Regions from separate parts of the Catenibacterium sp. AM22-6LB genome, predicted to be linked through region 2. Evidence: a T-box and tRNA genes for the amino acid it is inferred to sense, from the RefSeq annotation. Region 2 holds a T-box; the other holds one or more tRNA genes.

Region 1 (11,311 bases), on a different contig from region 2:
TTCAATCGCAAGAACATGACCCTTAGCTAAGTCTACAACATGGATGTAGTCACGTACACCTGTTCCATCCGGTGTATCATAGTCATTACCAAATACACCTAAGCAAGGAAGTTCACCAGTTGCAACCTTCATAATATAAGGCATAAGGTTGTTAGGAATTCCCTTTGGATCTTCTCCTAATAATCCTGATTCATGTGCACCAATTGGGTTGAAGTAACGAAGAAGTGTAACAGACATTTCTGGTACAGCATGCTGTACATCTGTTAGGATTCTTTCCATCATAGCCTTTGTAGAACCATATGGGTTTGTAGTCTGTCCTAATTCACAATCTTCAGTTAATGGGACAACCTTTGGATCACCATATACTGTCGCACTTGAAGAGAATACAATTGAAGGGACATGATACTTCTTCATAAGCTTAGCAACAATAAGAGCTGTCATTAAGTTATTTGTATAATATTCAATAGGCTTTACTACTGATTCACCTACTGCCTTGAAAGCTGCACAGTGAATGACTGCATCTAATTTATTTTCCTTGAATACTGCTTCTGTCTTATCTTCATCTAAAACGTTGAATTCATAGAACTTTACTTTCTTACCAGTAATTTCATGAATGGCATCTAAGGCTTCTGGTTTTGAATTTGAGAAGTCATCGATGACTACAACATCATGGCCGCTCTGTAGTAATTCTACACAGACATGACTACCAATATAACCTGCACCACCTGTAACTAGTACGTTCATATTTATTCCTCCACTACTTTACAACCGCCAAGTTTTCTTACTTTAAGTACATGACAGCTGCCTTCTCCAAATAATTTTTCAATTTCTTTCTTATATTCTGGGACAAAGTCATTTTCTACAAATGCCTGAATTGTACCTGCGAATCCACCACCATGTACTCTAGATACACCATGGTCTCCTAATACGATTTCACTTAATGCTAGACCTGCAGAAACTGCCTGATGCTTATAATCAAAGTCTGCATAAACATTCTGCAAGAACTTATAGCTTGAGTTACCAGATTCCTTGATCAACTTCTTGAATAAGTCAAAGTTATCATTTTTTAATGCTTCTACAATCTGAGGTACTCTCGCATTTTCCTTGAAGAAATGAATAGCTCTTAGAATTTCTCTATCATTCTTAACAGCCTCTCTTACATCAGCAAGATGATCAAAGAATTCCTTTTCATCTACTTCTCTTAAGAATTCCTTACCAAAGTAATGAGCGACATCCTTCATTTCAGCAGGAATAGCGCCATATGCATCTGTTAAGTCTGCATGGCTTCCCTTTGTATCAACGATACATAAACTATGATCATATTTAGAGAAGTCTACATCTACATGATTTACAACAGGATGTTCTGTATCCTTAAAATCAATAGAGATCAATCCACCAACGGCACATGCACACTGGTCCATTAATCCACAAGGCTTACCAAAGTAGACATTTTCAGCATACTGACCTACTTTTGCGATTGTAACCATATCGATGCTCATATCATTATATAAACCATCAATGATTGTACCAATAATTGTTTCAAAAGCAGCTGAACTAGATAAACCAGCCCCTACTAATACATCACTTGTAATGAATGCTTTGAAACCACCGATATTGTAACCTAGTTCTTTAAGTTTAGAAACAACACCTCTGATTAGTCCTTCTGAAGTACCTTCTTCTTCATCCTTCTTATCTAAATCATTTAAATGAATAGGTGCAATGTTGAAACTGTCAGATACAACATTGATTACATCATCCTGTCTAGCGACTACACCAATCGCATCTAAGTTGATTGAACCTGCTAATACACAACCATGCTGATGGTCTGTATGGTTACCTGAAATTTCACTTCTACCTGCAGCACTATAGATGCTGACATTTTCATCACCATAAAGTTCAATGAACTTATCTAATGCATTGGTATATCTATCTTTCTGATAATCTACAAGACTTGCATCTTCATATAAGTCTTTCAACATTTCATCATATTTATTAGTTTTAAATTCTTCTTTTAATAAGCTTGCTTTCATTTTGTTACCTCGAATGTATATACTGTTTCTTCTTTAAATTTTTTATTTGCCTTTAAAATGACCTTTGGTTTTTCTTCTTTATGAATACTGTCTGGTAAATAACTTGTTTCAATACATAATGCATCTTGTGGATGCATAGTGTAACCATATTTATCTAACTGTCCATCTAAGTAGTTTGCACTATATACCTGTGCTGATGGATATGTAGTAGATACAGTTAATTTAATACCAGTTTCTGGAGAATAAAGTTCTGCCTGATTTTTATCTGTATTAAATACAAATGGATGATCATAACCACGGGCTGTGATTAACTGTGGATGATTGTCTTTGATACAGTCTCCAATCACTTTTTCACTTCTAAAGTCAAATGGAGTATTTGTGACATCTAATAATTCACCTGTATATAATCCATCACCATCAACGCAGCCTACTTCGTCAGCATTGAGTTTTAATACATGATTATGAACACCTGATGCATGTCCATTTAAGTTGAAATATGAATGGTTTGTGATATTGATAATTGTATCCTGATCACTTGTTGCTTCATAGCGCATATGAAGTGATGTTCCTTCGATTGTATAATAAGCATAGAAATCTAATGTACCTGGATAGCCTTCTTCACCATCTTTAGATACATAGTGGAACTTGACACCATCTTCAATAAATTCATAATCAAATACCTTGTAAGAAAATCCTTCAATACCACCATGTAATGAGTTAGGACCATTATTAATAGGAACATTATAAGTCTTCCCATTTAATGTGAAAGTTCCCTTCTCAATACGGTTGCATACTCGTCCTACCAAAGCACCAAGATATGTACCATCTCTCTTCTGGTAATCTGATACTTCAGGGAAGCCTAATACACAATCACATGGATTTCCTTCTTTGTCCTTCACTACAGCTTTAAGTAGTGTGCAGCCAAAGTTTGTGACTTCTACATAGAAGTCTTTGTTTTCTAAGCCGATGACAACAATATCGTCATCTAATTCTTTCTTAATTTCTACCATAATCCCTCCACGAAGCGACTGAATCCTTCAATTCCTTCATCAGTCATTTTATATACACCAGCATCTTCTAATACTGCTACAAACTTCTTAGTGACTTCTACTTCTAGGAATTTATCAACATCCTCGTAGTCACAACTCTTAAGATATTTGTACCAGTCTGCATGCTTCTGTAATGATTCATTTGAATCAAAATCCGCATTACCTAATAGACACTGTTTGATATCTTCTAATTCGTTCTTTAATCTTGCAGGAAGAACAGCTAAGCCCATTACTTCAATCAAGCCGATGTTTTCCTTCTTAATGTGGTGATGCTGTGCATGAGGGTGGAAGATTCCTAATGGGTATTCTTCAGTCGTACGGTTATTTCTAAGTACTAGATCTAACTGATACTTTCCGTCCTTCATACGTGCAATTGGTGTTACTGTGTTATGTCTTACACCATCTGTATATGCAATGATATCTAGTGACTCATCACTATAATCAATCCATTTTTCAAGAATAACATCAGCCAAAGCAATGATTTTTTCTTTGGAAGTAGAGGTAAGTCTTAGAGTTGACAATGGCCAATACAACATATCTACCTGTACCTGGTCATGTTCATAACTCTTGATTACTTTCGCATCTTCCATAGGAAAATGATGACGACCGCCTTGGTAGTGATCATGGGTAAGGATAGAACCACCTACGATTGGTAGATCAGCATTACTTCCCAGCATATAATGAGGGAACTTATCTACAAATGCGAATAGATGCTCGAATGTATTGTGGTCAATTTTCATTGGCTGATGTTTTTCATTAAATACGATACAGTGTTCATTGTAGTAAACATAAGGTGAATACTGTAGGTAATAGCGATGATCTGCAAGGTCTAATGGGATAATACGATGATTCTGTCTCGCAGGATGCTTCATATTACCTGCAAATCCAACGTTTTCTTTACATAATAAGCAAAGAGGATAGTTTGTAGATTTGACATTCTTTGCAGCTGCAATCGCTTTAGGATCCTTTTCTGGTTTAGAAAGGTTAATAGTAATCTGAATATCACCATATTTAACATAATGGTTAAACTTGATATTCTTATCAATACGTGATTTACGAATATAGTTACTACTAATACTTAAATCATAGAAGTAGTCTGTTGCTTTTTCTGGAGATTCATTATAAAGAGTGTTGAACTTATTTACTACTTCACTAGGACGAGGCATGAGGCAGTTCATAAGTCTTGTATCAAATAAATCTTTTTCAGTCACAGAATCTGAAATCATACCTTTTTCTACTGCATAGTCAAGAATATGATCAATGATATCCTGTGCTATTTCTAATTTTTCATCGATTTCTTCTAGTTCAAATTCATCTAACTGAAGTAAGTCTAAAATTAAATTTGCGGCATAGTACAAATCATCTGTACCAATCATGCCTTTTTGTAACGCAAAGTTGAGTAATCTGTTGATCTGATGGTTCATTATGGGTTCTCCTCTTTTTTATTTTGTTATTTTCTTCATCTACTATGATAAACTTTTTAGTAAAATAATCAATACTTTTTTAATTATTTTTACTATTTTGTTTACTTGCTATTTTACTAAAATAAAAAAGAGAGGTTTTATTACTTCTCCCTGCATGAATTTCTAATAACTAATTGACATGGCAATTGTATTCTACATGGATAGCTGATATCCTCTTCTGTGATCATTCTATGTAACAATGAAGCCCCCATCTCTCCCATCTCACTTGAAGGTGCATAGACAGTAGATAATGTAGGTCGTGTGAAGTTACATGCATCCACATCATTGAATCCCATAATAGACACTTCTTCTGGCACCTTGATTTTTGCATCTAATAAAGCCTGCATAGCCCCCATCGCAAGAGGATCATTGGCACAGAATATTGCGGAAGGTATTTTTCCTTCTTCAATCACACGATTCATGACAGAATAACCTTCATCTCCAGTCATTTCATGATTGGTTGTAAATATCTCATATTTTATTCCTAAATATTCACAATATTTAATAAAGCTTTTCTTTCTAGAAATTGTTTGTAAAGACATCTCATCATATTCATTTCTTCCCATAAAACCAATTGTTTTATGTCCCTGCGAATGAAAATAGTTGACTACTTTACACATCGCGTCATCAAAATCCAATGAGATACAGACATTTGTGATAGGAGACAAATCCATATCCAGCAAAACAATTCTACTAGATAACTTACTAAATGTATCAAGATACTTCTTTTCAAACTTTCCAATACAAATAATACCATCCACACCTTCTAATACCTGTTTCATATTCATATCATCATATCTTACTTTTGTAGAAGCCATCTTTTCTTTTCTTAAATATTTCTCTACACCCTGTAAAATAGATAAGAAATAAGTATCTCTAAATTCCTGTTCAAATGTATAACACTGGATAATACCTATATTAAATGTTTTCTTCTTTTCTTTTGATTTTAAGGAGTAATTGAGTTCACTAGCCACTCTTAATATCTTCTCTTTTGTCTCAGGTAAAACCTTCAATGTTTTATCTTCATTTAATACTCTTGATACAGTTGCGATAGATACATCAGCTGCTTTCGCAACATCCTTAATTGTAGCCATTTATTTTTCCTCCTCAATATTACTATAATAATTAATATATCACAATCTAGATAAAACGAGGTAAAATTTTAGTAATATTTTAACCAATTTTAACGATATATTATTTTTTCCTTATTTTCATTGTATATATCAAACTTTTTTCTACCTTGCCTATAATTTCTTCATTTTTTTATTGACGAGTGTATTTCTACATGGTATTATAGGTGAGCAGTCAAGAAATGGGCCTGTAGCTCAGTTTGTTAGAGCGCACCCCTGATAAGGGTGAGGTCGATGGTTCAAATCCATTCAGGCCCACCATGTTTATTTAAAACCTTTTGGGGCCTTAGCTCAGCTGGGAGAGCGCCTGCTTTGCACGCAGGAGGTCAGGAGTTCGGATCCTCCTAGGCTCCACCATTTAGAAGTTAACAGACACATTTGTGTCTGTTTTTTTATTTCATTGCGTAAAAAAGAACCATAGTCCTATATATAAAGGATTATGGTTTTTTACTTTTAGTATCCTGCACCTGTGTCTGTATTCTTCATGATTTTTACAAGACGGCTTGTACCAAGTCTGTCAGCACCAAGTTCGATGAACTTTTCAGCATCATCAAATGAACTAATACCACCTGCTGCTTTTACTTTAACTCCTTCACCTACATGATCATGCATTAACTTTACATCATCAAATGTAGCACCTGCAGTTGAGAACCCTGTTGATGTCTTAATGTATTCTGCACCTGCATTTGTGACTAATTCACACATCTTGATCTTTTCTTCTTCTGTAAGAAGACATGTTTCAATAATAACCTTTAAGATTTTACCATCACATGCTTCATGAATCTGACGGATTTCATCTTCTACTTCTTCATATCTCTTATCTTTTAAGAATCCGATATTAATAACCATATCAATTTCAGATGCACCATTCTCAATAGCATCCTTTGTTTCAAATACTTTTACTGCAGTCGTACTGTATCCATTTGGGAATCCAATAACTGTACAGATAGGAAGTTTACCATCCACATATTCTGCTGCCTGTTTCACATAAGCAGCTGGAATACATGCAGATGCTGTACCATATTTGATTCCATCATCTAGGATCACCTTAATGTCTTCCCAAGTGGCACTCTGAGCCAATAATGTGTGGTCTACTTTTTTTAAAATATCATTTGTATTCATTTTATTTTTACCTCTCTTTACATATACCATTATAACAGTTTATCTAAAATAAAGTAGTCAATTGTGTTCTCTGGCATCTTAATTCCAATTTTTTTGTAATTATTGCACCTATAATCGTAAATGTCTCAGTTGCTTCTTACTCCCTTTTTCCTGGTAAAAAGAACAAGTTAAGCTCAAATTATAGTTTTCTTTGTTTCTATATTCCTATAATGCTATAATGGTTGAAATGTTAACAAGGGGGGTTAATATATGTTAGATGCATTTGCGAATAACTGGACAATACTTGTTGTTTCCTTCTTTATTTATAGTTTCTGTGGGTGGATATGGGAATCACTTATCTGCCCTATTGCCACAGGTCATAAGATACATAACAGTGGTTTCTTAACTGGACCTTGTATTCCTATTTATGGATCAGGTGCAATTGTTGTATGTGCTTTGTTTCCTATTTCTAAAGATTGGTCTCTCATCTTTATAGAAGGAGCGATTGTCGCATGCTTTATTGAATATCTCACATCTTATTTTATGGAAAAGATGTTCCATGCAAGATGGTGGGATTATTCTCAAATGAGATTTAACTTAAATGGTCGTATCTGTTTAGAAGGTTTCTTTATTTTTGGTTTCTTCTCTGTGACTGCAGTGAAGAATGTACAGCCACATCTGACTCATATGCTTATTCAATATGATTATATTCCAATGGTTATTGCTTCTACTGTGTGTATCACATTATTCACAAGCGACTTAATTACTACATTTGTAGAAGCCACTCATCTTGCGAAAAAACTTGAGACAGTCTCTCAGGATCTTAAGAAGTTTGCAGATGAACTAGAACTAGATATTCATAATGAAATTACAACAGATGATATCTTTAAGATTGCACGTCAATTAAAGGATAGTCACCGTGAACATCTTATTAAGAAATATTCACATCGTCGTTTAGTCAAGGCATTCCCTGATATCTTAAACAAATATCACACAAAAACTCAGAAATAACGCATCTGAGTTTTTTTCTTTTGTGTAAACGTTTATAATAAACAAGAGGAGGTATGACCATGGAAAAGAATGCATTATTTAAACTTAGTTATGGTTTGTATGTATTAGGTGTAAATGATGGTAATAAGCCTAATGGCTGTATTATTAATACAGCTGTTCAGCTCACAAGTAATCCTTATCGTATTGCAGTGACTGTGAATAAGGCGAATTACACCCATGATGTATTGATGAAGTCAAAGAATATGACTTTATCTGTGCTTGATATCACATGCCCTTTTGATATCTTTAAACGATTTGGTTTCCAAAGTGGTAAAGAGGTTAATAAGTTTGATGGTTTTGATATGTATGATTTGAAAGACTCATTACCTTACTTAACACAATATGCGAATGCATATATGGAAGGTCATGTTATAGAAACATTGGATGAGTTAACACATACGATGTTTATTGTAGAACTTGATGATGCTGTTATCTTAAATGAGCATGATTCTATGACATATGACTATTATTTCAAGAATGTGAAACCAAAACCAGAAAAGAAGAAAAAAGGATGGGTATGTAAGATTTGTGGATGGGTCTATGAAGGTGATGAATTACCTGAGGATTTAATCTGTCCTATCTGTAAACATCCGGCATCTGATTTTGAGCCACTTTAAGTAGGAGGAAAACGAATGTTTAATGTAAGACAAATAAGCGATGATTTTTATTATGTAGGAGGCAATGATAGACGTTTAGAACTATTTGAAAATGTTTATCCTGTTCCTGATGGTGTAAGTTATAATTCTTATTTATTAGTAGATGATAAGACTGTCTTATTAGATACTGCAGATGCAGCGATTGCTCATCAGTTCTTAGAAAATTTAGAACATGTGCTAGATGGTAGAACACTTGATTATGTAGTAGTCAATCATATGGAGCCTGATCATTGTGCAACACTTTGTGATATTGTAGTACGTTATCCTGATGTAAAGATTGTGGGTAATACTATGACATTCCGTATGATGAAGCAGTTCTTTGATTTTGATGTAGATAGCCATGCTATAGTCGTCAAAGATGGTGATACTTTAGAAACTGGACATCATGTATTAAACTTCGTTACTACGCCAATGGTTCATTGGCCTGAAGTTATGATGACTTATGATTCTACAACAGGTATCTTATTTAGTGCAGATGCATTTGGTACTTTTGGTGCACTTCATGGCAATCTATTTACAAGTGAAATGGATCTAGATGAATCATTCTGGGATGAAGCAAGACGTTATTATACAAATATTGTTGGTAAATATGGAGTACAGGTGACTAATGCCTTAAAGAAAGCCTCTACTCTTGATATTTCAATGCTTTGTCCACTGCATGGACCTATCTGGGATGAAGATATTAACTTAATGGTAGAACATACTGCTTCTTGGGCTGCTTATAAACCAGAAGTCAAGGGTGTTATGATTGCTTATGGTTCTATTTATGGCGGTACTGCCAATGCAGCTGAGATTCTTGCAAGTAAGCTAAGTGAAAAAGGTATTCACAACATTAAAGTATATGATGTATCTAAAACTGATCCATCTTATATCTTATCTGAAAGTTTCAAATATTCTCATCTGGTATTCGCAAGTGCATCTTATAATGCGGGTTTATTCACACCTATGCAGAACTTATTGATAGAAATCAAAGAACATCTTTTGCAGAATCGTACATGTGTTTTAATTGAAAATGGTACATGGGCACCAAGTGCTAAAAAGACTATGAAAGCTATTCTTGAACCATTATCTTGGAATTATATCGGTGAAGAGCTCACTATTAAATCACGTATGAAAAATGCAGATTTTGAAAAAATTGAAACTCTTGCTGATGTGATTGTAGAAGATATGAATAAAGAACATCAAGTAAAGGAAGAAGCTCCTGTGCGTAAATGGCGCTGTAAGATCTGTGGTTATGAATATAGCGGAGAAGAACTTCCTGAAAACTTTATTTGTCCTCTATGTAAACATCCTGCTTCAGATTTTGAAGAAATAACTGAATAATACATACAGCCAAGTCGAAGAAACATTTGTTTCTTCGACTTTTCTATTGACAACATATAAACATATTCATATAATTAAATATGTAAAAACGTTTATATGAGGAGGAGCCATGGAAAAGAGAAATGAATTCTTAAATGCGAATGAAGATGTTGTTTCAAAGGTTTTAGAGAATCAGCCTGATGATGAATATCTTTATGATTTAGCAGATTTATTTAAGACATTTGGTGATTCTACAAGAATCAAGATCCTCTATGCTTTATTTGAAGGTGAACTATGTGTTGGTGATTTAGCTACTATATTACAGCTTTCTCAGCCAGCCATTAGTCATCAGCTTAAAGTATTAAAGGATGCTAAACTAGTAAAGTTTAGAAGAGAAGGAAAGGTTATCTTCTATTCATTAGATGATGATCATGTAAGAAGTATTTTATCTATTGGTATGAATCATATTGAAGAGTAAAGGAGAAAATAATATGAAAAAGACTTATAAGGTAGATGTAGATTGCGCAAATTGTGCAAATAAGATGGAAGAAGCAGTAAAGAATACTCAAGGTGTTAAGGATGCCACTTTAAGTTTTATGACTTTAAAATTAAAGGTTGAGTTTGAGGATGGTGTAGATCCTCAGGCAGTTATGGAAAAAGCAAGAGAAAATTGTAAAATTGTTGAGGATGATTGCGAAATCTTCCTTTAATAAGGAGTGATAGAAATGACAAAGAAGCAAAAGAATGTTTTAAATAGAATTATTATTGCGATTGTCTTATTGATCGTAATTACTGTATTTAAGACAATTGTCCCTGTACCAGGCTATGTAGAGTTTATCCTCTATTTAATCCCCTACTTTGTGATTGGACATGATATTTTAAGAAAATCTATTAAGAATATCAGTCATGGTCAGGTATTTGATGAAAACTTCTTAATGGCTGTCGCAACAATCGGGGCTATGTGTCTTGGTGAATATCTTGAAGGTTCTGCCGTTATGGTTTTCTATCAGATTGGTGAATTATTCCAAAGTATTGCGGTTGGTAAGAGTCGTAAGAATATCGCTGCTTTAATGGATATTCGTCCTGATTATGCTAATATCATGGTGGATGGCGAGATTGAAGAAGTAGATCCTGATGATGTAGAGATTGGTAGTGAAATCATTGTTAATCCTGGTGAAAAGGTTCCTATTGATGGAATTATTGTAGAGGGTGATACAACACTCAATACAAGTGCCTTAACAGGTGAAAGTGTGCCTCGTAATGCCCATTGTGGTGATGAAATCTATAGTGGTTCTATTAATATGACAGCACGTATCACAGTTAAAACAACAAAAGAATTTGGTGAATCAACAGTTTCTAAGATTCTTGATCTTGTAGAAAACTCAAGTATGAAGAAATCTAAGACAGAAAACTTTATTACTAAGTTTGCGAAATATTATACACCTGTTGTATGTTATAGTGCGCTCGCTTTGGCTATTATTCCCCCTATTGTCTTAACTTTTATGGGACAGCCTGCTCATGTCGGTGACT
Region 2 (17,090 bases):
TTATATTCGTTTTGCAGGATGTCAAAGTGCAGACGTTATTCCTGATTTCTATTATTCCGGTGATCTTTTTGTCTCAGCATCTCTAACTGAAACACAAGGTCTAACATTTATTGAAGCGATGGCCTCTTCTTTACCAGTTCTTGCAAGATATGATTCTAATTTAGATCCTGTTATTGTAGAGGGTGGTAATGGTCATTTCTTCTATACTCAAGAAGAATATATCGAAAAAGTAATAGAATTATCTCATCAGGATCTTACACCTTATAAAGAGTATGCAGTAAAGCATGCCCAGCAATTTGATTCTCATACATTCTATAAAGGAGTGATACATGTGTATAACAGTTCTATTGATCATTTTGAAAACTGTTTTGTAGTCTCTTCAATAAAACCACATGAAAAGCTAGTTTCAGTAGAATTTGTAAGTGGTAAAAGAAAAATAGCTCTTGAATGTACTATAGAAGATGTAGAAACATTCCATCTCGCTATTCAAACTCGTGTCAATCAGGAAGTTATAGATATTCTTAAAGAGAAGCAGAATATCAGACATTTATATTTTAGAGCAGTAAAGCTGCTTAGCTATCATGACTATTGTTTCCATGACTTAAAGAAACGCTTAGAAACTTATGGAGACTATAATGAAATAGAAATCATGAAGTGTATGGCTTTATTAACTGATCGTCATCTCATAGATGATCGTAAATATGTAAGAAGCTATATTGATACAACTCTTAAGAAGGGTAAAGGCTTAAAAAAGGCACTTATTGATTTAAAGAATAAAGACATTCCAGAACATTTAATTGAAGAAGAAATCGAAAAATTTGACGAATCAGAAGAAAAAGAATATGCTTTTAATATTGTGGATCAGCTCTATTCAAACAATAGAAAGCTTTCTCCACAGGGATTAATTCAAAAAATCAAGAGAACCTTATATAATAAAGGATATAGCGAAAATACAATTCTTTCTGTTATGAATAGCTATGATTTTGAATTTTCTCATGAACGTACATTGTCTTTATTAAAACAGGAATGTGAAAAGACATATAAACGTTATCAAAATAAATATCATGGTCAGGAATTAAAGATGCGTATCAGCCGTTTTCTTAAGCAGAAGGGGTATGATTATGAAGATATCCTGATTGTGATGGATGAAATATGGAGTGAATTGAATGATTAAAATTAATGAAATGAATCCAGGAAAAGAAACAGTTGGTTTTGAAGCTATTATTATCTCAGTCACTGTAGGTAAAACAAATGGTGCCAACAAGTCTTCTTATTTAAATATTGTCTTACAGGATGCAACAGGTACTATTGGTGCAAAGCTCTGGTCTGCCACAGATGAACAGATCCGTTTATTTGAAAGAGGGCAGGTTGTAAGAGGTAAAGGAGATATCATCAACTATAAGGGCATGAGACAGATGAAAATCGTTAAGCTTGAGCCTATTGAAATGAATGATGAACAGAAGGCTTTATTCTTACCACAGCCACCTATTGAAAAAGCACTGATGCAGAAGGAATTAGATATGTATATGAAGAAGATCCACAACATTCGTCTTTATGCGATTGTTCATGGACTTATTGAAAAACATTATACAGCTTTTGTGAACTATCCTGCAGCTACTAAAAATCATCATGATTTTGCCTCAGGACTTCTTTATCATACTTTATGTATGTTGAAACTTGCAGATCAGCTCATTAACGTTTATAGCTTTCTAGATGCAGATTTACTATATGCAGGTGTTATTCTACATGATATTGGTAAGGTTAAGGAATTCACAGGACCTATTGTTCCTGCTTATTCTATTGAAGGAAGCTTAGTAGGTCATATCTCTATTGGCCATGCAATGGTGAAGGACATGGCAGAAGAATTACATATTGAGGGAGAAGAAGTATTCTTACTAGAACATATGATTCTTTCTCATCATGGTAAACAGGAATATGGATCTCCAGTTCTTCCACAGATTCCTGAAGCAGAAGCATTAACACTTATTGATAATGTGGATGCAAGAATGAATATGTTTGAAAAAGCCCTCAATGATACTGAACCAGGATCATATTCTGCACGTATCTTTGGGTTAGAAAATAGAAATGTATACAAATCACATCACTAATGTGTTATAATAAACAAAACAAACAGGAGGTTTTACATGTGTATGGATAAGGTTAAAGATTGGTTATTCGGTGAAGAAGAAGGATATACAGAAGATTACAATACTGCACAAAACGGACAGGAAGAAAATTCTAATATTTTTGAAAACAATAAGACTAAAAAGACAAGTGAGATGTTGAAGCCATTTGATGCCAACTCTAGTCTTGTATTATTTGAACCACGTGCTTATTCTGATTCTCAGGAAATTGGTGGTTATTTAAAGAAAAATAAAGCAGCTGTCGTTAACCTACATCGTTTACAGAAGGAACAGCAGAAACGTGTTGTTGATTTCTTAACTGGTGTTATTTTCGCAATTGATGGTGACATTCAGGTAATTGGTCCTAAGATTTTCTTATGTACACCTAAGAACATCGGTGTAACTGGTTCAATTACTCTTGATGATGACACACCTACAAGTACGGAGGAATAAGTATTAGCATCCGCTAATACTTTTTTTATGAAATATGTTAGAACATTTTAAAGGTGATGAAGAATTCGTCTCTAAAATATTAGATTACAAGGATCAGGCACTTTATTCACAACGTATGATTCTTACACAATTTCTTGATCCACATCAGCAGTCCATTGTAGAAAGTGTTATTGGTCATGAACTCAAAGTAGAAGCAGATGGAGGCTTTGATGGGGCAGAAAATAAAAGAGTACTCATCGCGCCTGATTTCTATGAATTTGAACCTGAAGACTTTAAAGTCACAGTATTTCAAGTAGATTACAATGATACATTTGGAAAACTCAAACATTCCGATGTCTTAGGGGCTTTAATGCATCTCGGTATTAAACGTCAATGTATCGGTGATATCAATGAAGAGCCACTTTCCTTTGCATGTATGACAGAAAATAGTGATTATATTCGTATGAATCTCACACGTATCAAACGCTCTTCTATTCATTTGGTAGAAAGTAAAGAACGTCTTTCTATTCAGCAGGATACCTATACTAAAACAGTAATTGTTTCTTCTTTACGTTTAGATAAGATGGTTGCTGCATTATTTGGCATTTCTCGCAATAAAGCAGTAGAAGCCATTCATGGGCAGTATGTCAAGCTTAACTACAAAGTTATTGAAGATATTTCAAAAATATGCGATAATAACGGTATAATATCTTTACGTCATCATGGCCGAGTAAAGATATTCATAACAGATAGAAGAACAAAGCAGGATAATTATGTAATAGAAGGCCAATATTATCGATGAGGGGACACGGTTATGGGATACATGTTCAATAAGCAGCTTCGTGGATATAATACTGAAGAAGTCGATGATACGATTGAGACTTTAGAAAAGAAAATTCAGGAAACTACTTTACAAATCAGAAGACTTGAAAAAGAGTTGGATAAAGTTAAAAAAGAAAGTATCGCGATGGCTAATCGTCAATCTGTTGAACGAAAGACCAATGAAGAGATTTCCCGTCTTGCTTTAAAGGAAGCCAGTGAACTGATTACAAAGGCAAAGCATAATGCGAATATGATTCTTAAAGAGTCTATGAATTATGTGAAGGGTTTAAGTGATGAAGTAGAAGGCTTTAAGGATGAAGCAAAAGATTTTAGGGCTGAAATTGTAAAAATCAGCACAGAATTGTTAGAAACTATTGACAAATCAGAAATTTTTAGTTTAATTAATGAAGAAGAAAAAAAAGCGAAGAAAGAGAGCGCTGATCAAGAGAACTTATAGAGAAGCCGTGGGTGGTGGAAACGGTGAAGGTGTATTGGTTAGGAATCACTCTGGAGCTGCATCCTGAATAAAGTAGGGAATGCCGTTGATTGCGTTAAGATCTTAAGTGCATATCGAATGATATGAACAAAGGTGGTACCGCGTGCAAACGTCCTTTATGAAGGACGTTTTTTTATTTGTGAAAGGGGATATATATGAATTACAAAAGCACACTCTTAATGCCAAAAACTGATTTTGAGATGCGTGGTAAGCTTCCTACTAAGGAACCTGCTTACGTAGAAAGATGGCAGAACGCTAACATGTATGAAAAGGTTATCAAACAGAATGAAGGAAAAGAACATTTCATTTTCCATGATGGACCTCCATATGCAAATGGTAATATGCATGTTGGCCATATGTTAAATAAGGTTATTAAAGACGTTATTTGTCGTTATAAGAATATGGAAGGTTTCTATACACCATATATTCCAGGTTGGGATACTCATGGTTTACCTATCGAAAATGCAATTCAGAAGCAGGGTGTAGATAGAAAATCTATGTCTACTGCAAAGTTCAGAGAAAAATGTTATGCATATGCATTAAAGCAGGTTGAACGTCAGATGCAGCAGTGTATCCGTGTAGGTACATTTGCAGACTACAAACATCCATATTTAACTTTACATAAAGAATTTGAAGCAAGACAGATTGATGTATTTGCGAAAATGGCTGTAGATGGATTAATCTATAAAGGATTAAAGCCAGTATATTGGTCACCTTCATCTGAATCAGCATTAGCTGAAGCAGAAGTAGAATACCATGATGTAAAATCACCTACTATCTATGTACGTTTCAAAGTAAAAGATGGTAAAGGTATCTTAGAAGGTGATGATAACTATTTCGTAATCTGGACTACTACTCCTTGGACAATCCCAGGAAACCAGGCAATCTGTTTAAATCCACGTTTCACTTATGCATTAGTTAAATCTGAAAAAGGTAATCTTGTTGTCTTAGAAGAATTAGTTGATTCATTATGGGAAACATTTGGATTAAAAGAAAAAGAAATTTTAAAACGTTTTAAAGGTGAAGAATTAGAATACATCACATGTACTCATCCACTTTATCCAGAAAGAGAATCATTAGTCATCATGGGTGACCATGTAACAACTGATTCAGGTACTGGATGTGTTCATACAGCAAGTGGATTTGGTGTAGACGACTTTAACATCTGTCAGAAATATAAATTACCAGTACTTGTAAACGTTGATGAACATGGCTGCATGATGGAATCATGCGGTGAATGGCTTGCAGGTCAGTATGTTGATGATGCAAACAAGACTGTTACAGTAAAACTAGAAGAATTAGGCGCTTTATTAAATCTTACTTGGATTACACATAGCTACCCTCATGACTGGCGTACTAAGAAGCCTATCATCTTTAGAGCAACTGACCAGTGGTTCTGTTCTATCGATAAGATCAGAGAAAAACTATTAAGTGAAATCGATAGTGTTAACTGGATCAATGAATGGGGTCATATCAGAATCTATAACATGATTAAAGACCGTGGTGACTGGTGTATCTCAAGACAGAGAACTTGGGGTGTTCCAATTCCAATCTTCTACTGTGAAGATGGTACTCCTGTAATTGATCAGAAAGTATTTGATCATGTATCAGCACTATTTAGAGAATTCGGTTCAAACGTATGGTTTGAAAGAGATGAAAAAGATTTATTACCAGAAGGTTATACAAACGAACATTCACCAAATGGTATCTTCAAGAAAGAAAAAGATATCATGGACGTATGGTTTGACTCAGGTTCATCACATACTGGTGTATTAGTAGAAAGAGGATTAGGTTATCCAGCTGATCTATACTTCGAAGGTAGTGACCAGTATCGTGGATGGTTTAACTCTTCATTAATCATCGGTACTGCAGTACATGGTAAAGCACCATATAAGACAGTTTTATCTCATGGTTTCACTCTTGATGGTAAGGGATTAAAGATGAGTAAGTCTGGTGGAAACGCTGTAGATCCAATCAAGACAATCAATAAATGGGGTGCTGATATCTTAAGATTATGGGCTACTACTGTAGACTTCCAGTCAGATGTACGTATCTCTGATGATATCTTAAAGAAAGTATCTGAAAGCTATCGTAAGGTAAGAAATACTATGCGTTTCTTACTTGGTAACTTAAATGATTTCAAGGATACTGATGTATTACCAGTAAATGAATTAGAACCAGTAGATCAGTATATGTTAGCTAAGTTAAATGACTTAATGGATGCATATCATAAGTCTATGGATTCTTATAACTTCTCAGAAGCAAACAAGGAAATCTTAAACTACTTCACTAATACATTAAGTGCATTCTATATGGACTTCACAAAGGATATCCTTTATATCGAAAAGGCTGATTCTACAAGAAGAAGACAGGTACAGACAGTTCTTTATCATCATGCAAAGACAATGATGAAGTTAATCTCACCAATTTTAGTCTTCACTGCAGAAGAATTACACGATCACTTCCATTGTGATGCAAAACAGGAAGAATCTGTATTCCTAGAAGCTAAGCCTGAAAAGTTCGAAATTGAAAATGCTGATGCATTAAAAGAACAGTTCGACTTATTCATGAACTTACGTACTGATGTTATGAAATCATTAGAAAACTTAAGAGCTGAAAAAGTAATCAATTCTAACATGGAAGGTAAGCTTACTATCACTCTTAAGGATGAATATAAGTCTTTAGCTGCATTAGAAGACTCTATGAAACAGTTATTCATCGTTGCAAAGGTTACTTTAGATGACAATGCAGAAGGTAAAGATGAATATGAAACTTGTTTCATCAAGGCAGAAAAATTCCATGGTGTTCAGTGTCCAAGATGCTGGAACTGGTTCGAAGAAGACGAATTAGTAGATGGATTATGTCCAAGATGTCATGAAGTTGTTGAAACTTTACCAGCTAGTGAAGAAGAATAAAAAACAAGGATATGGGACGTTCCCATATCCTTTTACCATGTAATAAAAAAAGTCTAATAACCACGTATATATTCTTCAAAGCGGTCTAAAGAATAGCCAATTAATCTTAATACGAAAATCAAAACAAAACCAACCGCAAATAAAATATATAAATGTGCAAAGAAGCCAATCACACAGCATAATGCAAATACGATATAGCCAATAGTTGTTAAGAAATCCATATATTTATGTTCTTTTAATCCGTTCATAGTTTCACCTCATTCTAGGATATTATATCATTCTCTGTAAGCGAAAACAATTGCAGAATTACTCTTAAACTTGCGGGGTAGGAATGCTATAATGGGTGTAATTATGGAGGCAGTTATGATAAAAGGTTGTATATTTGATTTAGATGGAACATTAGTTGATTCTTTAAAGGATCTTGCAGTAAGTACAAATCATGCTTTGGAGGCATGTGGGTTAGCACCACATCCTATTGAAAACTATAAACAGTACGTAGGTAATGGTGTTTTAAAACTAGTAGAACGTGCACTTGGAGAAGATCATCAGGATTTGTTTGATCAATGTTTACAAGAATTCATGGATTACTATAAGGATCATTGTTTTGATTACACAGCACCATATCCTGGTATTAAAGAATTAGTAGAAGATTTACATAAAGAAGGTATTAAGCTTGCTTGTGTCACAAATAAACCCCATACAGTGGCTGAAGTGATTGTACCTAAGCTATTTGGTGATCGTTTTATTACTACATATGGTGGTTGTGCAGATTATCCTAAAAAGCCTGATATTACTTCTTTAAATCTCGCATTAAATGATATTGGTTTAACCAAGGATGAATGTGTCTTTATTGGTGATTCTAATGTTGATATAGAAACAGGAATTAACGCTTCTATGAAGACAATTGGATGTGACTGGGGATTTAGAGGAGAGGCAGAGTTAAAAGCTGCAGGAGCTACTAAAATCGCTTATAAGGCACATGACATTAAGGAGTATGTAGATGATTGGAATAAGTAAATGCTTATGTGGCTATGATTGTACTTATCGAGGAGATTCTAATAGAATAGAAGAATTAGAACTTATTGATAAGAAAGGTGAAGCAGTACTTATTTGTCCTGAAGTATTAGGAGGACTCTCTATTCCTAGAGATCCTGCTGAAATAGTTTCAGAAGATCCATTATGCGTGCAGACAATAAATGGTAAAAATGTTACGAAAGAATATGTAGAGGGAGCACAGAAGGCATTAGATATACTTAAAGCATATGATATTGATTATGTTATTTTAAAGAGCCGTTCACCTAGCTGTGGTCTTAATCATATTTATGATGGCTCATTTTCCCACAGGGTCATTGATGCAGATGGGATCTTTGTACGTTTACTAAAAAAAGAAGGATATAAGATTTATACAGAAGAAAAATATCCAGGTAAGCTGTAAAAAATATACAAAGTAAGCGCTAGACTAGAAAAATAGGAATGAATATATTAGAATATGAATATATGAAATAGGAGGAATATATAATGGGTCATATTTTAAAGGTCCAGCCAGTTTTAAAAGAAAAAATCTGGGGTGGAACTAAGTTAAGAGATGTTTATGGCTATGATATCCCAAGTGATCATACAGGAGAAGCATGGGTTATCTCAGGTCATAAGAGTGGCGATTGCCCAATCGTTGAAGGTGAATATAAAGGAAAAACAGTATCATGGATGTTTGAAAATCATCGTGAATTATTTGGTAATGTAGAAGGTGATCAGTTCCCATTACTTGTAAAAATTATTGATGCTAAACAGGATTTATCTGTACAGGTACATCCAGATAATGAATATGCAAAGATTCATGAAAACTCTTTAGGTAAGACTGAATCATGGTATGTATTACAGGCGGATGAAGGTACAGATATGGTTATGGGTCATTATGCTAAAACTAAAGAAGAATTCATTAAGGATATTGAAGAAGATAAGTATGATGAATTATTGAATCGTTTTAAAATCCATAAGGGTGATTTTTTCTATATCCCAGCAGGTACATTACATGCAATTTGTGGTGGTTCATTAATCTATGAAGCACAGCAGTCTTCAGATATCACTTATCGTGTTTACGATTATCATCGTAAGGGTGATGATGGTAAAGAAAGAGAATTACATGTACAACAGTCAATCGACTGTACAAAGGTACCAGCTGATTTAGATCAGAATAAATTATTTGTAAATACTAAATTAGACCATGGCTCTAAGACTAGATATTTAAAATGTGAATACCTAACTGTTGATCATTACTTAATTGAAGGAAGCACAGAAATTAAAAATGATGATCCATTCCAGTTAGTATCAGTCATTGATGGTGAAGGTACTGTCAATGATATGCCTATTAAAAAGGGTGATCAGTTTATTATCTGTTCGGATGTTGATCTAGTACATTATGAAGGTGGACTAGAATTAATGGTGACAACACTATAATTCATTTAAGAGCACGTAAGTGCTCTTTTATTGACTTCTATTGAAATGCTTCGTATAATTTTGGTGTAAAATTGATGATAAGGAGAAAAAGTATGGATATATATGAAAAAGCATTAGCACTTCATAAAGAACATCATGGTAAGATGGAAATCAATGTGAAGGTACCTATGGAAACAATGGAAGATTTGTCTATGGCTTATACACCTGGTGTTGCTCAGCCATGTCGTGAAATCCACAATAATCCAGAAACTGTTTATGATTATACATGGAAGGGTAATAGTGTGGCAGTAGTCAGTGATGGAACTGCAGTACTAGGACTTGGTGATATTGGACCAGCTGCTGGACTTCCGGTAATGGAAGGTAAATCTATCCTTTTTAAGAAATATGCGAATATTGATGCTGTTCCTCTTTGTATTGATACAAAGGATCCTCAGGAAATCATTAAGTTCTGTAAACAGATTGCCCCAACTTTTGGTGGTATTAACCTAGAAGACATCAGTGCACCACGTTGTGTAGAAATTGAAAGAACACTAAAGAAGGAATTAGATATTCCTGTATTCCATGATGATCAGCATGGTACAGCTATTGTCGTTACTGCTGCTTTAGTGAATGCTTTAAAGGTTGTAGATAAGAAACCGGAAGATGTCACTGTAGTAGTCAGTGGTACAGGTGCTGCAGGAAGCTCTATTATCCATATGATTCATGACTTAGGTGTTAAGGAAATCTATGGCTTTAATATCAATGGTATTGTGATCAAGGATGATTATGATAAGTATGACTTCTTAACTCAGGAATTAACTGCAATCACAAACAAATCTAATAAACGTATGACTATGGCAGAAGCAGTCAAAGAAGCAGATGTCTTTATTGGTGTTTCAGCTCCAGGCCTTCTTACTAAAGAAATGGTTCAGTCAATGAAAGAAAAGCCAATTGTATTCGCAATGGCTAATCCAGAACCTGAAATCAAATATCATGATGCAGTGGATGCAGGTGCTGCAGTCGTAGGAACTGGACGTTCAGACTTCCCTAACCAGATCAATAATGTATTAGCCTTCCCAGGCTTATTTAGAGGTGCTTTAGATGTTCATGCCACTAAGATTACTGAAGGTATGAAATTAGCTGCTGCAAAGGGCTTAGCAAGTCTTGTAAGCGATGAAGAATTAAACAAGGATTACATCATCCCTCGTGCAACTGATGCACGTGTAGCAGTGACTGTTGCAAAAGCAGTCAGTGACCAAGCTATTAAAGAAGATGTAATTGCTAATAAATAACACAGATACGGTTCATAAGAACCGTATTTTTTTTGCAAAAAAAAGAATAGCTCTCGCTATTCTTCTTCACCATCATCATAGTTAGAAACATTGTGATAAACCTGGTCAACATCATCACAGTCATTAAGAAGATTCATTAGTCTTTCAAATAAAACCATATCTTCACCTTCAAGTTCAACTGTTTCCTGTGGTTTAGTTTGGATTTCGTCAACATCAAATTCAACATCAGGAAGCTTATTTTCAATAGCTGTCTTGATTGCGTTATAATCAGTTGGTTCACCAGTAATCTTTAAGCTGCCATCTTCTAAAGTTTCGATATCTTTAGGATCAACTTCGCCTTCGATTAATGCATCAATTGCAGTTTCTTCGTCCATTCCTTTGAACTGAACAACAGATTCTACATCATATAAATAAGATACTGAACCTTCAGCACCAAGCTTAGCTTTTGATTTAGTGAATGCAGGACGTACCTGTGAAATAGTACGGTTGATGTTATCTGTTAAACATTTAACAATAACAGTTGATCCTGAAGGACCAAAACCTTCAAACTGTACACTTTCATAATCTTCTACAGCACCGTTCTTAACTTTATCAATCGCACGCTTGATAACGTCTCCAGGAACCTGATCTTTCTTTGCTTTTTCAATTAATCTTCTAAGGCTTAGATTACCGTCCGGTTCAGGGCCGCCTGCCTTCGCTGCTAAATAGATTTCTTTACCATAGTAAGAATAAAGTTTAGTTTTCTTAGCAGCAGTCTTTGCCATTGCGGCTTTACGTACTTCATGAGCTCTACCCATAATCTAATTCCTCCTTGTAAATTTCCTTAAACATTATAAACACAAAGACTAATTATTTCAATAAAGAATTGGAAAATACACTGGAAATGCATTACTATTGTATCGAGGTGTATAAAAATGAAAAAGAAAATGATTATTATTGGGGGAGGTATATCAGGTATATATCTTTCTATTTTATTAAAAAAATATCTAGATATTGATGTGGTTGTACTTGAAGCCAATGACAAACCATTAAAGAAACTTTTAGCTACAGGTAATGGGCGTTGTAATCTTTCTAACAAGGATCTAGACAAGGCGCATTATGATGGAGACATCAAACCATGGGTAAATGATATCATTCATGATTTTGATATAGTAGAAGCACTTAAGGATATTGGCCTTTATACAAAATATATGGGTAATCTCTTATACCCTTATAGTGAGTCAGCCAAAGCTGTACAGACATTATTTTTAAATAGAGCAGAAGAATATGGTGTAGAAATTATCTGCGAGGAAGAAGTCTTATCTATTAAAAAGAATAAGCACGGTTATTTAATACATGCCGTTAATAAGGATTATCAGGCAGATTATGTCACTATTGCCTGCGGTACTCCTGCTGGTAAATTATCAGGTATGAAAGATAGAAGAACACTTTTTAATTCTCTAGAAGTAGATTATCGTCCTATGAGACCTACTATTACTCAGTTGATGACTGAACCTGCCTATAAGAAATTAAAGGGAGTGAGAATGAAGGGAGAATTTACTTTAAAAGGACATAAAGAAAAAGGTGAACTTCTTTTTACTGATTATGGTATCAGTGGGATTGCAGTAATGGTATTAAGCCGCTATGCCTGTCCTGGAGATAGGATACTATGTGATTTCTATCCTGAATTTACTGATCAGGAGTTATATTCTATTATTCATACACTACAAACAATGAGTGGTCCTTATGATGGTCTGGTTCATCCAAAACTTGTTCCAATACTAGAAAATCAGAAGAACCCTGTATCCTTCCTAAAACATCTAGAATTGACTATCAAAGAGCTAAGAGGTGAAGAATTTGCCCAGGCAGACCTTGGGGGATTGATGATTTCTAATTTTAATGAATCTTTTGAATTCATCAACTATCCTCATCTTTATGCGACAGGTGAAATATTAGATATCACTGGGGATTGTGGTGGTTATAACATTCATTTTGCGTTAGCAAGCGCTTATTCAGTATTTAAAGAGGTTTCAAAAACAATGCAATAAATTAGGAAAAAGGTAAATAAAATCAAAAATATTTGTTTTGGTATAAAAAAGGTGATGAAATTATATTGACAAACCCAAATGAGATTGTATAATAAGGGGCATATACAAATTGGAGGGATAATGTATGAAATTTAAAACAATCGTGACAGCTGGTGCAGTCGCAGCAATGTTAGTAGGTTGTAGTAATGGGAATTCATCTACAACAGATATCAAAGCACCTAAATTTGGTTTTATCGGCCCACTAAGTGGTGAAGCTTCTCAGTATGGTACAGCCGTAAAGAATGCTATGAAGATGGCTATTAATGATTATAACAAGAAACATGGCACTAAGATTACAGGCGTTTACTATGATGATAAGGCTGATCCAACTACAGCCGTAAATGACTATAACAAGTTATATAATGATGATAAGGTCACTGCAGTTCTTTCACCAGTAACAACTGGTTCTGCACTTTCAGTAGCAAGTGCTTCAAGCAAGAACAACACACCAGTTCTTTCACCATCTGCTTCAGGTGATAAATTCACTATGAATGGTAAAACAGCTTATAAGAACGTATTCAGAATCTGTACAAACGATTCTTATGCTGGTACTTACTTAGCTAAACAGTCTAAAGCTAAATATGATTTCAAGAACGTAGCAGTTCTTTACAACAAGGAATCTGATTATTCTACAGGTGTTGCAGCTGCTTATAAAGCTGAAGCTAAGAAGCAGGGCGTTAATGTTTCATTCTATGAAGCATATAATGCAAATACTAAAGATTTCTCAACATTCATTTCTAAGATCAAACAGGCTAATCCTGATGCTGTTTTCTTACCAGACTACTATGAATCAGTTGTATCTATTACTAAACAGTTAAGAGACTCTGGCGTTAAGACTCCAATATTTGGCGCTGATGGCTGGGATGGTGTTCTTGGTGTTAAGGGTGTTAACACTGCAGACTTTGAAAACTGCTTCTTCACAAGTGGTTACAACAAAGATGCAACTAGCGGTCCTGCATATGAATTCGTAAAAGCTTATGAAAAAGAATATGGAACAACTCCAAGTATGTTCGCTGGTATGGCTTATGATACAGTTACTGTTATGATGAAAGCTATCAACAAAGCTAAATCAACTGATTCTGAAAAGGTAAATGCTGCATTAGCAAAGGTCAAAGTATCTGATGATGAAGCAGTTTGTGGTGGATTCACTTATGATAAGAACCACAACCCTGTTAAGGAATTAAATATCGTTACTATCAAGAACGGTCAGTATGTAACTGCAAAATAACGATGAATAAAGGAGAGTTCATCTCTCCTTATTTTTTTATTTTTAGAGGGGAGAAGTAATTATGATTAACTTTATCAACCAAATCATCAACGGACTCTCGACTGGGAGTATGTATGCTTTAGTTGCAATTGGTTATACAATGGTTTATGGTATTGCGAAAATGATCAACTTTGCCCATGGTGATATTATCATGGCAGGGGCTTATTTCGCATTAATCGCGATGGGTTTTGTAGGACCTATTCCAGCAATCTTGTTTTCTATAGTTGCGACTGCAGCTTTAGGTGTTTTAACAGAAAAAGTAGCTTATAAACCTTTAAGAGGTAAAGGTTCACTTGAAGTATTGATCACTGCTATTGGTGTCAGCTACTTATTAGAAAATGTATTCTTATTAATCTTTGGTAGTGCAGCTCGTACATTCCCACAGATTATGCCAAAAGGGACTATCAATCTTGGTGGTATTTCTATTAAATATATCACTGTTATTACTCTTGTAGTAACAGCTGTATGTACTGCTGTTTTATTATTCTTTATTAATAAGACAAAACTAGGAAAAGCAATGCGTGCTGTATCAGAAGACCAGGGTGCTGCCCAGTTAATGGGTATTAATGTAAATACAACAGTATCTCTTACATTTGCGATTGGTTCAGGACTTGGTGCTATTGCGGGTGTTATTTATGGATGTGCTTATTCATTAATTACTCCATATATCGGTTTAATGTTAGGTATTAAAGCATTTATCGCAGCTGTACTTGGTGGAATCGGTAGTGTACCAGGAGCTATGGTAGGTGGTTTAATGCTTGGTGTTGCAGAATCACTTACAATTGCCTATATCTCTTCAGATTTCTCTGATGCGGTTGTATTTGGTATTCTTATTATCGTCTTATTAGTTAAGCCAGCAGGCTTATTTGGTAAGAATGTAAGAGAGAAGGTGTAGTCTATGGAAAAACTATTAAAAAACGAACTATTCAGATCATTCATTCTTTCAATTGTGATCTTTGCAGTATTGATGATAGGAACAGCTACATCTGTTATTAACTCTTATTGGCAGGGTGTATTAATTCTTTGTGGTATTAATATTATCCTCGCTGTATCACTTAACTTAGCAGCTGGTTATTTAGGACAGCTTACTTTAGGACATGCTGGTTTCATGTCAGTAGGTGCTTATACATCAGCTTTACTTAGTATTTATTTAAATCTTCCATTTATTGTATCATTACTTATTGGTGCGATTGCAGCTGGTGTTATTGGTTTAATTATCGGTATTCCAGTATTAAGATTAAAAGGTGACTATCTTTGTATTATCACTCTTGCTTTCAATGAAATCATCCGTGTTGTTATGAATAACCTTGAAATCACTAATGGCGCAAAAGGTTTAATTGGTATTCCTTTGAATACAAATCTTGTTTATGTCTTTATTGCAATGATTATCACAATCTTTGTCGTATATTCAATTGTGAAATCTAGACATGGACGTGCTATCATCTCAATTCGTGAAGATGAAACAGCATCAGAATTATCTGGTATTGATGTTGGTTATTATAAAGTATTTGCCTTTGCAGTCAGTGCTATTTTTGCAGGACTTGCAGGAGGATTATATGCACATTATTATACAGTTATCCTTCCTAAAGGATTTGACTTCAACAAATCAGTTGAAATTCTAGTTATGGTAGTACTTGGTGGTATGGGTAACTTAAAAGGTTCTATTATTGCAGCTATTGTGCTTACTATAATTCCAGAATTATTAATCTCATTCTCACAGTATAGAATGTTGTTATATGCAATTGTATTAATTGCTGCTATGATTTTAAAAGGAACTGGTAAAGGCGAACAAATCATGGAACGTCTTCCATTCTTTAAAAAGAAAGATGAGGTGAAGCCAGAATGAGTACACCATTATTAAAAGCAGAAGGTCTTGGTATTCAGTTTGGCGGATTAAAGGCCGTAGATGAATTTAACTTTGAAATCGATAAGAACCAGTTATTTGGTTTAATTGGTCCAAATGGTGCAGGTAAAACAACTGTCTTCAACCTATTAACAGGTGTTTATCAGCCAACAAGTGGTCGTATCCTTTTTGAAGGACAGCCTATTAAAAAAGCGAATACGATAAAGATCACTAAAGCTGGTATCGCTAGAACATTCCAGAATATTCGTTTATTTAAGGAAATGAGTGTTATTGATAATGTAAAAGTAGGACTACATTATTCCCATCCTTATACTGTCTTTGATGCATTATTCCATACACCTAAATATAAGAAGGCAGAAGCTGCTATGCAGGAAGAAGCTTTATCATTATTACGTGTTTTCCATCTAGAAGAATTTGCGGAATCAAAGGCAAAGAACTTACCTTATGGTAAACAGAGAAAGCTTGAAATTGCGAGAGCACTTGCGACTGCACCTAAGCTATTATTATTAGATGAACCTGCTGCAGGTATGAACCCTACAGAAACAGCTGAATTAATGGAAACTATTAAGATTGTAAGAGAAAAGTTCTCTGTCGCAATTCTTCTTATTGAACATGATATGAAGCTAGTTATGGGTATCTGTGAAAAGATTGCAGTATTAAACTTTGGTACAGTACTTGCTTTTGGTACACCTGAAGAAATTAGAAACAACCCTGATGTTGTAGCTGCCTACTTAGGCAATGAAGAGGAGGGCTAAAGATGTTATTAGAAGTTAAGGATCTTGAAGTACACTATGGTGTCATTAATGCGATTAAGAAGATTTCATTTAATGTAGAAGAAGGTGAAATCGTTGCACTTATTGGTGCCAATGGTGCAGGTAAAACAAGTACAATGCATGCTATCTCTGGCTTATTAAACGGTAAGAGTGGTGATATTATCTTTAATGGTGAAAACATCATGAAAACTCCTGCTCATAAGATTGTCTCTAAAGGTCTAGCACAGGTTCCTGAAGGACGTCGTATCTTTGCCCAGTTAAGTGTTGCTGATAACCTAGAAATGGGTGCTTATCTTCGTAATGATGCAGATGGTATTAAGAATGACCTTGAACATATTTATACATTATTCCCACGTTTAAGAGAAAGAAAGAAACAGTTAGCTGGTACATTATCTGGTGGTGAGCAGCAGATGCTTGCAATGGGCCGTGCTTTGATGTCTAAACCAAAACTATTACTATTAGATGAACCATCAATGGGTCTTTCTCCAATTCTTGTCAATGAAATCTTTGATATCATTAAAGAAGTTAATGAAAAAGAAGGTGTTACTATACTTCTTGTAGAACAGAATGCGAATAAAGCACTTTCTATTGCAGATCATGCTTATGT

What was found. A T-box is a leader RNA that pairs with one kind of tRNA and senses whether it is charged. The one in region 2 lies ahead of ileS (isoleucine--tRNA ligase), so its partner is inferred to be a tRNA-Ile.
Region 1: it has a tRNA-Ile gene. The T-box ahead of ileS (isoleucine--tRNA ligase) is inferred to sense a tRNA for this amino acid. The anticodon was not compared.

The regions. Positions count from the first base shown of each region.
Region 1 covers NZ_QTUM01000002.1:36,684-47,994, reverse strand. Annotated here, with positions in the region: gene galE (UDP-glucose 4-epimerase GalE) at 1-744, opposite strand, end outside; gene DW269_RS01105 (galactokinase family protein) at 747-2,030, opposite strand; gene DW269_RS01100 (aldose epimerase family protein) at 2,027-3,040, opposite strand; gene galT (UDP-glucose--hexose-1-phosphate uridylyltransferase) at 3,034-4,503, opposite strand; gene DW269_RS01090 (LacI family DNA-binding transcriptional regulator) at 4,644-5,636, opposite strand; tRNA gene DW269_RS01085 (tRNA-Ile) at 5,857-5,933, shown strand; tRNA gene DW269_RS01080 (tRNA-Ala) at 5,953-6,029, shown strand; gene deoC (deoxyribose-phosphate aldolase) at 6,126-6,794, opposite strand; gene DW269_RS01070 (putative ABC transporter permease) at 7,044-7,784, shown strand; gene DW269_RS01065 (flavin reductase) at 7,844-8,440, shown strand; gene DW269_RS01060 (rubredoxin-like domain-containing protein) at 8,456-9,802, shown strand; gene DW269_RS01055 (metalloregulator ArsR/SmtB family transcription factor) at 9,912-10,259, shown strand; gene DW269_RS01050 (cation transporter) at 10,273-10,491, shown strand; gene DW269_RS01045 (heavy metal translocating P-type ATPase) at 10,507-11,311, shown strand, end outside.
Region 2 covers NZ_QTUM01000047.1:918-18,007, forward strand. Annotated here, with positions in the region: gene DW269_RS09495 (RecX family transcriptional regulator) at 1-1,174, shown strand, start outside; gene DW269_RS09500 (3'-5' exoribonuclease YhaM family protein) at 1,167-2,108, shown strand; gene DW269_RS09505 (cell division protein SepF) at 2,151-2,576, shown strand; gene DW269_RS09510 (RNA-binding protein) at 2,611-3,357, shown strand; gene DW269_RS09515 (DivIVA domain-containing protein) at 3,370-3,834, shown strand; T-box leader at 3,793-3,993, shown strand; gene ileS (isoleucine--tRNA ligase) at 4,029-6,788, shown strand; gene DW269_RS09525 (hypothetical protein) at 6,842-7,036, opposite strand; gene DW269_RS09530 (HAD family hydrolase) at 7,152-7,805, shown strand; gene DW269_RS09535 (DUF523 domain-containing protein) at 7,789-8,223, shown strand; gene DW269_RS09540 (type I phosphomannose isomerase catalytic subunit) at 8,307-9,242, shown strand; gene DW269_RS09545 (NADP-dependent malic enzyme) at 9,335-10,513, shown strand; gene DW269_RS09550 (YebC/PmpR family DNA-binding transcriptional regulator) at 10,570-11,310, opposite strand; gene DW269_RS09555 (aminoacetone oxidase family FAD-binding enzyme) at 11,428-12,540, shown strand; gene DW269_RS09560 (ABC transporter substrate-binding protein) at 12,665-13,807, shown strand; gene DW269_RS09565 (branched-chain amino acid ABC transporter permease) at 13,872-14,741, shown strand; gene DW269_RS09570 (branched-chain amino acid ABC transporter permease) at 14,745-15,692, shown strand; gene DW269_RS09575 (ABC transporter ATP-binding protein) at 15,689-16,465, shown strand; gene DW269_RS09580 (ABC transporter ATP-binding protein) at 16,468-17,090, shown strand, end outside.